DNA from 2 places in the Orrella dioscoreae genome. Region 2 is predicted to be linked to the other one. Evidence: predicted binding sites of a transcription regulator. Region 2 holds the regulator's gene; the other holds the start of a gene.

The links. Region 2 encodes LexA, which represses DNA repair genes until DNA is damaged. Its sites were predicted from a motif close to ACTGTATNNNNATACAGT; they were not measured.
Region 1: a site for LexA is predicted at 1,868-1,885, ahead of ODI_RS12620 (ATP-dependent helicase). Genes of this name have one in related genera too.

The regions. Positions count from the first base shown of each region.
Region 1 is NZ_LT907988.1:2,694,085-2,698,876, reverse strand. It holds gene ODI_RS12630 (YbaN family protein) at 1-231, shown strand, start outside; gene ODI_RS12625 (diguanylate cyclase) at 204-1,649, opposite strand; gene ODI_RS12620 (ATP-dependent helicase) at 1,937-4,069, shown strand; gene ODI_RS12615 (FadR/GntR family transcriptional regulator) at 4,115-4,792, opposite strand, start outside.
Region 2 is NZ_LT907988.1:2,040,698-2,045,489, forward strand. It holds gene lon (endopeptidase La) at 1-1,691, shown strand, start outside; gene ODI_RS09560 (RNA-binding S4 domain-containing protein) at 1,791-2,192, shown strand; gene lexA (transcriptional repressor LexA) at 2,225-2,875, opposite strand; gene ODI_RS09570 (LysR substrate-binding domain-containing protein) at 2,979-3,941, opposite strand; gene ODI_RS09575 (Bug family tripartite tricarboxylate transporter substrate binding protein) at 4,063-4,792, shown strand, end outside.

The DNA.
Region 1 (4,792 bases), 650 kb from region 2:
GGCGCCATCTCGCGCCGCGGCAAATGCTTCGCGGTCGGCGGCATCACGCTGGGGGCCGTGATGTTCTGGTGGGGAGCCAATCCGGGGGGATGGCTGGGGGGCGCGGTGACCGCCGGCATGGCGGCCTGTGCGGCGTGGCTGGCCACGCGGCCCGCGCCAAGCGCCACCCGTCTCCGTGGCGCGGGTTGCGATGGAGACACGCCTCAGCGCGCGCCGGCGCGTACCGGTTGATGGCCTGCCGCGTGGCTGGCCGGCGCGCCGGAGGGCATGTCGGTGTCGTCTTCCGCCAGCACGCAGCGATTGCGGCCCGCCGCCTTCGCCGCGTACAGCGCCTGGTCGGCGCTTTTCAGCAGGCGCTGGTAATCGGGATGGCCGCTGTGTCCGGACACGCCCACGCTCAGCGTCACCTGCACGCGGCTGCCATCGGGCAACGCCACGGGTCGTTCCTGCACGCGGCGGCGCAATGCATCCGCCACGCTCAGGGCCTGGGGCCCGTCCACATCCACCAGCACGATGAGGAATTCCTCGCCGCCCAGGCGGAAGGTGTAGTCGCCGCCGCGGCTGTAGGTCGAGATCAGGCTGGCCACCTGCTGCAGCACGACGTCGCCGCCGTCGTGGCCGTGCGTGTCGTTGATGAGCTTGAAGTGATCGATGTCGGCCAGCAGCACCGACAGCGGCGCGCCGATCTTGCGGGCGTAGGCGATCTCCTTGTTCATGACCACCTGCAGGTACTTGCGGTTCAGCAGCCGCGTCAGCGTGTCGCGGCCGGACTCCAGGTTGCCCGCCTGCTCGAACAGGCACTCGACCAGATAGGCAACCGCCTGGGTCGCGTCGCGGATGCCTTGCAGTGCTTGCGCGCGTTGCGCGCTGCCGGGCGGGTGGTGCGAGGCGGTCTGGATCAGCGAATCGACCTGTGCCAGCTGCAGCAGGATGCTGCGTGTTTCGCTGGCGCCCTCGAAGGCGTGCGAGGCCTTGTGGGTGAACCACAGGCCGAACTCGGATTTGCGGATGCGCGGCAACTGCTGCCACGGCAGGTTGGCCGACAGGCCGAACATGAGCTGGTTTTCCCAATCCAGCAGCGCCGCGCGCTGGCGTTCCTTTTCCGCGCCGATGTTCTGCGACAGGGCCAGCAGCCGATAGCCTTCCTCGGCGCGTGACTTGCGGTCGTGCGAGGTTTCATAGGCATGGCACATGATCTCGACCGAGATCAGCGTGACTTCCGAAATATACCGGCAGGCGCCCAGCACGGCGTGAGGCAAGGCATCCGGTTCAGCGTGGAGGAGTTCGTGCATGCGCCGGGTCAGCAGCCGCATGCCGCGAATGATGAAGTGCACCGGAATCTCGATGCGCGCATGCACTTCGCCGATGCGGTATTGATAGGCCACCGCTGCCTGGAACTGCGCCAGGTGGCGCGCATCGAACACCGTCAGCAGCCATTCCTGCATGGCGTGTCGCAGGCGCGTCTGTACCAGCTCATGCGACAGGAAGAAGGCCGCGCCCTGGTCCGCCAGCATGCAATCGTAGAAGTCATCGGCAAGCGCCGCCGTGTGGCGGGCGGAGACATCCTGGGCGAGTTGGCATTGCTCGGCGCTGTAGCGGGAATGGGTATGTGCCCAATCCAGCGCCATGACTTCGGTGGAATGTTTCAAGAGGGGTCCGGTGTCGGGTCGGCGTGCGAATCCATTCTAGGTTCGCGCGTTGGCGCCCGAGGCCGCTGTCTCGCGGGCATCTGCGCTGGCGCAAGGCATCGCGCAAGACGCCGCGCGGCGGGCTTGCTTTTCTGGTGGGCGCCTGGCTGTGGCGCAAGAGGCATTGGCCGCCGGATGCAAACGTGTTTTCCCGTGCTGCGCGCCAACGGCCCGCCGATACAGGATGGATATACAGTATATTGGTCGATGCGTCGGCCCCGGCGCCTGCTTTCCGCCGCCCTGATTCCATGCCCACCGACCTGCTCTCCGTGACTTCCCCAGCCAGCCCCGCCGTCGCCCTGCCTGCCTGGGCCGTGGGCCCCCAGCATGCCGACATCCTGGCCGAGCTCAATGCCGAGCAGCGGGCCGCGGCGGCGCATGGCCTGGCCGATGCCGATGCCCGTGCCCTGCTGGTCATCGCGGGGGCGGGCACGGGCAAGACCAGTGCGCTCGCGCATCGGGTGGTGAACCTGATCCTGCACGGGGCGGACCCGCAGCGCATCCTGTTGCTGACGTTTTCGCGCCGGGCCGCCCAGGAAATGGCGTGGCGGGCGGGGCAGGTGCTGTCGCGCGCGCTGGGCCTGCAGGGCGGCGAGCCGCCAGCCTTGCCGTGGGCCGGCACGTTCCACGGGATCGGGGCACGGTTGTTGCGCGATTACGCGCCGCGTATCGGGCTGGCCGAAAATTTCAGCATCCATGACCGCGGCGACGCCGAAGACCTCATGGGCATGGTGCGCCACGCGCGCGGCCTGTCGGCCACGGCCGCGCGCTTTCCGCTGAAGGGCACCTGCCTGGGCATCTATTCGCGCGTGGTCAACAGCGGCGCGCCGCTGGCCGAGGTGCTGGCCCGGGCTTATCCCTGGTGCGCGCAGTGGGAAGAGGAACTGAACGGCCTTTTCACCGGCTATGTGCAGGCCAAGCAGGACCAGCAAGCGCTTGATTACGACGACCTGCTGCTGTATTGGGCCGAGATGCTGGGCGACCCCGGCCTGGCGGCCGAGCTGGGCGGGCGCTTCGACCACGTGCTGGTGGACGAGTACCAGGACACGAACGCCTTGCAGGCCGGCATCCTGCTGGCCATGAAGCCGGACGGCAAGGGGCTCACGGTGGTGGGCGACGATGCCCAGGCCATCTATTCCTTCCGCGCGGCCACCGTGCGCAACATCCTGGATTTCCCCCAGCGCTTCGCGACGCCCGCGCGGGTGATCACGCTCTCGCGCAACTATCGCTCGTCACAGCCCATCCTGGAGGCATCCAATGCCGTGATTGCGCAGGCGGCCGAGCGTTTCAAGAAGGACCTCTGGACCGACCGTCACTCCAGCCTGAAGCCCCAGTTGGTGGCCGTCAGCGACGAGGCCGGGCAGGCGCGCTGGGTGGCCGACCGCGTGCTGGAGCGGCGCGAAGAAGGCCTGCGGCTCATGGCCCAGGCCGTGCTGTTCCGCACGTCCAGCCACAGCGCCGCGCTGGAACTGGAGCTGGCGCGGCGCAACATTCCCTTCGTGAAGTTCGGCGGCCTGAAATTCCTGGAGGCCGGCCACATCAAGGATGCGCTGGCGGTGCTGCGCTGGGCGCAGAATCCGCGCAGCCGCGTGGCCGGTTTTCGCGTGGCGCAGTTGCTGCCCGGTGTCGGGCCGGCCACGGCGGCGCGTCTCATGGACACCCTGGCCGACGCCGCGGATCCGGTGTCGGCCATTGCCGGTTTCGTGCCGGCGCAAGGCGACATCGAGGCTTGGCGCGGCTTTGCGCAGCTGTATGCCGCGCTGGCCAGCGGCAAGGCGGGCTGGCCGGCGGAGCTCGAGCTGGTGACCCGCTGGATCGCGCCGCACCTGGAGCGCCTGTATGAAGATGCGCGCGTGCGGCAAGGCGACCTGCAGCAGCTGTCGCGCCTGGCGGGGGCCTACGGCAGCCGCGAGCGCTTCCTGACCGAACTGACGCTGGACCCGCCCGATGCCACCAGCGCGCATGCCGGGCCACCCATGCGCGACGAGGACTACCTCATCCTGTCCACCATCCATTCCGCCAAGGGCCAGGAGTGGAAGGCCGTCTATGTGCTGAACGCCGTGGATGGCTGCATCCCCTGCGACATCAGCACCGGTGCGTCGGAAGAGATCGAAGAGGAGCGGCGCCTGTTGTACGTGGCCATGACGCGCGCGCGTGACTTCCTGCACGTGATGGTGCCGCAGCGCTTCTATGTGACCCAGCAGACCGGCATGGGCGACCGCCATGTGTACGGCGGACGCACGCGCTTCATCCCCGACAGCCTGCTGGACAAGTTCGACTTGCTGCCCAGGCCGGAGCCGCTGGAACCGATACGGCCGAAAGGCGAAAAGCCAGCGCCGGCGATGGACGTGGCGGCGCGGATACGGGCGCGCTGGCGCTAGGGCGCACCGGCGTCCAGGGCGTCCCGCTGCACTGGCGTTGCCGTATCAGCCCTGCTGCGGCTCTTCCGTCAGCATGCGCAGCCGCGCGTTGTCGATGTGGCTGCGCATGGCTTCGCGTGCGCCGGCGCTGTCGTGCGCGCGCACGGCCTGATAGATGCGCTCGTGTTCGGCCTGGACGAGTTCCAGGCGGGCGCGGCCCACTTTCAGCGACAGCTTGCGCGTCAGCGCCACGCCTTCGGCGATGTACTCCGACAGCGCCTGCATGCTGAACTCGAACAGCGGGTTCTTGGTGGCGGCCGCAATCGCGCGATGAAAGCGCAGGTCGGCCTCGGCACCCACCCGGCGTTCGTCCATGGCCGCCCGCATGTCCTTCAGGGCAGCCGACAACAGGCGCAGGTCGGTTTCGGTGCGGCGCTCGGCCGCCAGCCATGCCACTTCGCCTTCCAGCGCCACGCGGTATTCATAGGCGCGCAGCAGGTCCGCCACGCCGCCGATGGGCGCCAGTTGCAGGAAATCGACCGCAGGCTTGCGTTGCACATAGGAACCCGAGCCGTGGCGCGACACGATGACGCCATCGGCGCGCAGGCGCGCCAGCGCCTCGCGGATGACCGGGCGCGACACGCCGAAGGTTTCCGCCATTTCGCTTTCCGCCGGCAGGCGCTCGCCCTCGGGGAGGGCGCCGCTGACGATGCGGGCCATGATCTCTTCGTAGATCTGGTCGCT
Region 2 (4,792 bases):
TCGAGGAACTGGAAAAGAAGATCCTGGCCGCGCACCTGCCCAAGGAGGCCAAGAAGAAGGCCGATGGCGAGCTCAAGAAGCTGAAGCTCATGTCGCCCATGTCGGCTGAAGCCACCGTCGTGCGCAACTACATCGACACGCTCATCAATCTTCCCTGGAAGAAGAAGAGCAAGGTCAACAACTCGCTCTCCAACGCCGAGAAGGTGCTGGACGACGACCACTACGGCCTCGAGAAGGTCAAGGAACGCATCCTCGAGTATCTCGCGGTGCAGCAGCGCGTGGACAAGGTCAAGGCGCCCATCCTGTGCCTGGTCGGCCCGCCCGGCGTGGGCAAGACCTCGCTCGGCCAGTCCATCGCCAAGGCCACGAACCGCAAGTTCGTGCGCATGGCCCTGGGCGGCGTGCGCGACGAAGCCGAGATCCGTGGCCATCGCCGCACCTACATCGGTTCGATGCCCGGCAAGATCCTGCAGAACATGTCCAAGGTGGCCGTGCGCAACCCGCTGTTCCTGCTCGATGAGATCGACAAGCTGGGCATGGACTTCCGCGGCGATCCCGCGTCGGCGCTGCTCGAGGTGCTGGATCCGGAACAGAACCACACCTTCCAGGACCACTACATCGAGGTCGACTTCGACCTGTCGGATGTGATGTTCGTGGCAACGAGCAACACGCTGAACATTCCGCCGGCGCTGCTGGACCGCATGGAAGTCATCCGTCTGTCGGGTTACACCGAGGACGAGAAGGTGCACATCGCCCGCGAGCATCTGCTGCCCAAGCTGATGAAGAACAACGGCGTGAAGCCCGAGGAACTGGCTGTCGACGAATCGGCCATCCGCGACATCGTGCGTTACTACACCCGGGAAGCCGGCGTGCGCGCGCTCGAGCGAGAAATCGGCAAGGTCTGCCGCAAGGTGGTCAAGCAGCTGCTCACGCAGTCGCAGGCCGACGGCGCGAAGGCCTCCGAGCCCGTCGTGCAGGTCAAGGTCAACGCCGACAACCTGAACGACTACCTGGGCGTGCGCCGCTATTCCTTCGGCATGGCCGAAAAGGAAAACCAGGTCGGCCAGGTCACCGGTCTGGCATGGACGGAAGTGGGCGGCGATCTGCTGACCATCGAAGTCGCCGACATGCCCGGCAAGGGCGTCATCCAGCGCACGGGTTCGCTGGGCGACGTCATGAAGGAGTCGGTCGAGGCTGCGCGCAGCGTCGTGCGGGCCCGCGCCCGCCGCCTGGGTTTTGCCGACAGCGTGTTCGAGAAGCACGACATGCACGTGCACGTGCCGGAAGGCGCCACGCCCAAGGACGGTCCGTCCGCGGGTATCGCCATCACGACGGCCATCGTCTCGGCGCTGTCCAGGATCCCCGTGCGCGCCGACGTCGCCATGACCGGCGAAATCACGCTCCGTGGCGAGGTGCTGGCCATCGGCGGCCTGAAGGAAAAGCTGCTGGCAGCCCACCGTGGCGGCATCAAGACGGTGCTGATCCCCGAGGAAAACGTGAAGGACTTGGCCGAGATCCCGGACAACGTCAAGAACCACCTCGAGATCGTGCCGGTGCGCTGGATCGACAAGGTGCTGGAAAAGGCGCTGGAACGCCTGCCCACGCCGCTGCCCGAGGAAGAGCCCGCCAAGGCCGAGTCGGTGGTGGCTGCCGGCAAGCCGGCCGACGCCGACCCCGTCATCAAGCACTGATCCCGGCCTGGGCGTCGGCCCAAGGCTGGCGATTCGATCCCTGCCTTCTTCTTGCGAGGAAGGCGGGGATTTTCATTTGAGAGCAGGCGAGGAGCCGGGATGGTGCAGGAGGACGAACGCCACGGCGTGCGTATCGACAAGTGGTTATGGGCGGCGCGTTTCTACAAGACCCGGTCGCTGGCCAGCGCCGCGGTCGAAGCGGGCAGGGTGCTGGTCAATGGCGCAAGGGCCAAGCCTGCGCGCATCGTTCGGCGGGATGACCGCATCGACATCACCGGGCAGGCCCAGCAGCAGTGGGTGGTGATCGTGCGGGGATTGGCGGAAAAGCGCGGCTCGGCCACGCTGGCGCGCCTGCTGTACGACGAAACGACCGAGAGCATTGCCGCAAGGCTGTTGCGGGAAGAGGCGCGCCGCTGGCAGCCGGAGCCTGAGGAAGACCGCCACGGCCGTCCCACCAAGCGGGAACGGCGTGACCTGGACCGTTATCGTCACCGCGACTAGGCTGCCGTGGCGGCGTGCGCGGCGTGTGTTGCCTAGTGCAGCGGTTGCGTGCGGATCAGGCCGACCGCAATGCCTTCGAGCACGAAATCCTGCCCGGGCTGGATCTCGATGGGGGCGAAGTCGGGATTTTCCGGCAGCAGCGCAATCCGCGAGCCGCTGCGCTGCAGGCGCTTGACGGTGACGTCGTCATCGAGACGCGCCACCACGATCTGGCCATTGCGCGCTTCCGGGGTGCGCTTCACCGCCAGCAGGTCGCCATCCAGAATGCCGGCGTCCCGCATGCTGAGCCCGCGCACCTTGAGGAGGTAGTCCGGCGTCTGCGTGAAGAGTCCGGGATCCACGCCCACCTCGCGTTCGACGTGCTCGGTGGCGAGGATGGGACTGCCTGCCGCGACGCGCCCAACCAGCGGCAGCAGCATCTGTGCCAGGGCCGGGTGGGGCAGCAGGGCCTGCACCGGCTCGGGCGCCTGGTTGAGCAGCCGGATGCCGCGCGAGGCGCCGGCGGTCAGCTCGATGGCCCCCTTGCGCGCCAAGGCCTTCAGATGGTCTTCCGCGGCATTCGGCGACCGAAAGCCCAGCGCCTGGGCAATCTCGGCGCGCGTGGGCGGGAAGCCCGTCTGCGCGAGCGTGCGGCGGATGAGATCCAGGATTTCCTGCTGACGGGCGGTGAGCTTGGCGGCCATGTTTCTCGTACTGTATATGTATACAGGCTCGATTGTGGGGCATGCGCAGGGGGATTGCAAGCGATGGCCGCCGGGAGCGGCTGGCGCCAAGCCCGTCGCGCCCTCACAGGGCGCTGTCGGAGGCTGCCTGGCCGGGCATGGGGATGCCTGCCGGCCGCAGCGCGTAAGGGCCGTTGGCCAGCTGTTCGCGCAGAAAGCGCACGCACACGCCGATCTTGGCCGACTCCGACAGCCTGCCCGGCGTGACTGCCCAGATATCGGCAGGCCAGCGATACGCGGGAAGCACGGGAACCAGTTCTCCCTTCTGCACGCTCAGCGCGCAATCCCAATCCGCCAGCCGCACGATGCCGTGGCCATCCAGCGCCCATTGGCGAATGATGTCGTTGTTGTTCGAGGAAAGCGTGCCCGTCACCTTCACCGTCTCCAGGCCCTTGGGGCCGACCAGCCGCCAATTCCCGAAGGGCTGGTCACGCTCGCGGAAGACCAGGCAGCTATGGCGGCACAGTTCGTCCAATTGTTGCGGCATGCCGCGCGCTTCCAGGTAGGACGGCGCGGCGCACAGCAGGCGGTGGCTATGCGCGATACGGTGGGCAATCAGATGCGGCTCGGGCACGCCGCCGATACGAATGTCCAGGTCCAGCCCCTCTTCCAGCAGATCCACCGGCCGGTCCAGCACCGTCAGCGATACCTCCAGTTTGGGATAGCGCTTCGCCAGCAGCGAAATGGCGGGGGCGACGTGATTGCGTCCCAGCCGGAAGCTGGAGCTGACGCGCAAGCGGCCCCGGGGCTCCGACACTTCGTCCGCCAGCGCGTCGCGTAACTGGCGCACATTTCCCAGGATTTCCCGGGCCCATTCGTAGGTCTGCTCGCCCTGCGCGGTGGCGCTCAGGCGCCGCGAGGTGCGATGCAGCAGCCGCACGCCCAGATCCTGTTCCAGGATGCCGATGCGTTTGCTGACGTAGGAGGGCGACATGCCCCATTCGTCGGCCGTGCGGGCGAAGCTGCCCAGGCGGATGACTTCGGTGAACAGGTGCAGGTCGACGAGCGAGGGCTGGTGATCGGCCACGAATCGTGTATTGAGAAGTTCCGGATTCGGGGATTCTAAAAGGTTTCGTGGCCGATACGATATGCGGACATGCCTTGGTCACCTTTTCGAGCAAGGCCATAACAATATCGGGAGAGACACCATGACATCGTCCACCACCACCGTCCAGCGCCTGCTCCTGGCCGCGCTGGCCGCATGCGGCATCGGCACCGCTGCCGCGCAGGAAACCTATCCCGCCAAGGCCATTACCTGGCTCGTGCCCTTTGCGGCAGGCGGCCCCACCGACGCAGTCTCCAGGAACGTCGCGCAACGGGTTTCCGCCGCGCTGGGGCAATCGATCGTGGTGGAGAACCTGGGCGGCGCCGGCGGCACGATCGGCGCGGCAAAGGTCGCGCGCGCCAGGGCTGACGGTTACTCCCTGTTCGTGGGCCATATCGGGACCATGGCGGCCGCGCCGTCTCTCTTCAAGTCGCTGCGCTACGACCCCAACCAGGATTTCGTTCCCGTGTTCCGTTTCCCCGACACGCCCATGGCCTTGCTCGTGGGCGCCAATTCGCCTTACCGCACGGCCACCGACCTGTTCGAGGCGGCCCGCAAGGATCCGGGCAAGCTCACCTTCGGCACGGCGGGCGTGGGCTCGTCTTCCCACCTGGCTGCCGAACATCTCGCGTCGGTGGTCAAGGTGCAATACACCTTCGTGCCCTACAAGGGCACGGGCCCGGCCATGGCCGACCTCATGGGCGGCCAGATCGACGCCATGCTGGACCAGACCAATGTCTCGCTGCCGCAGACCCAGGGCGGGCGCCTGCGCGCGCTGGCCCTGACCTCGCAGGCACGGATGGCGCTGTTTCCCGGCGTCCCGACGCTGGCGG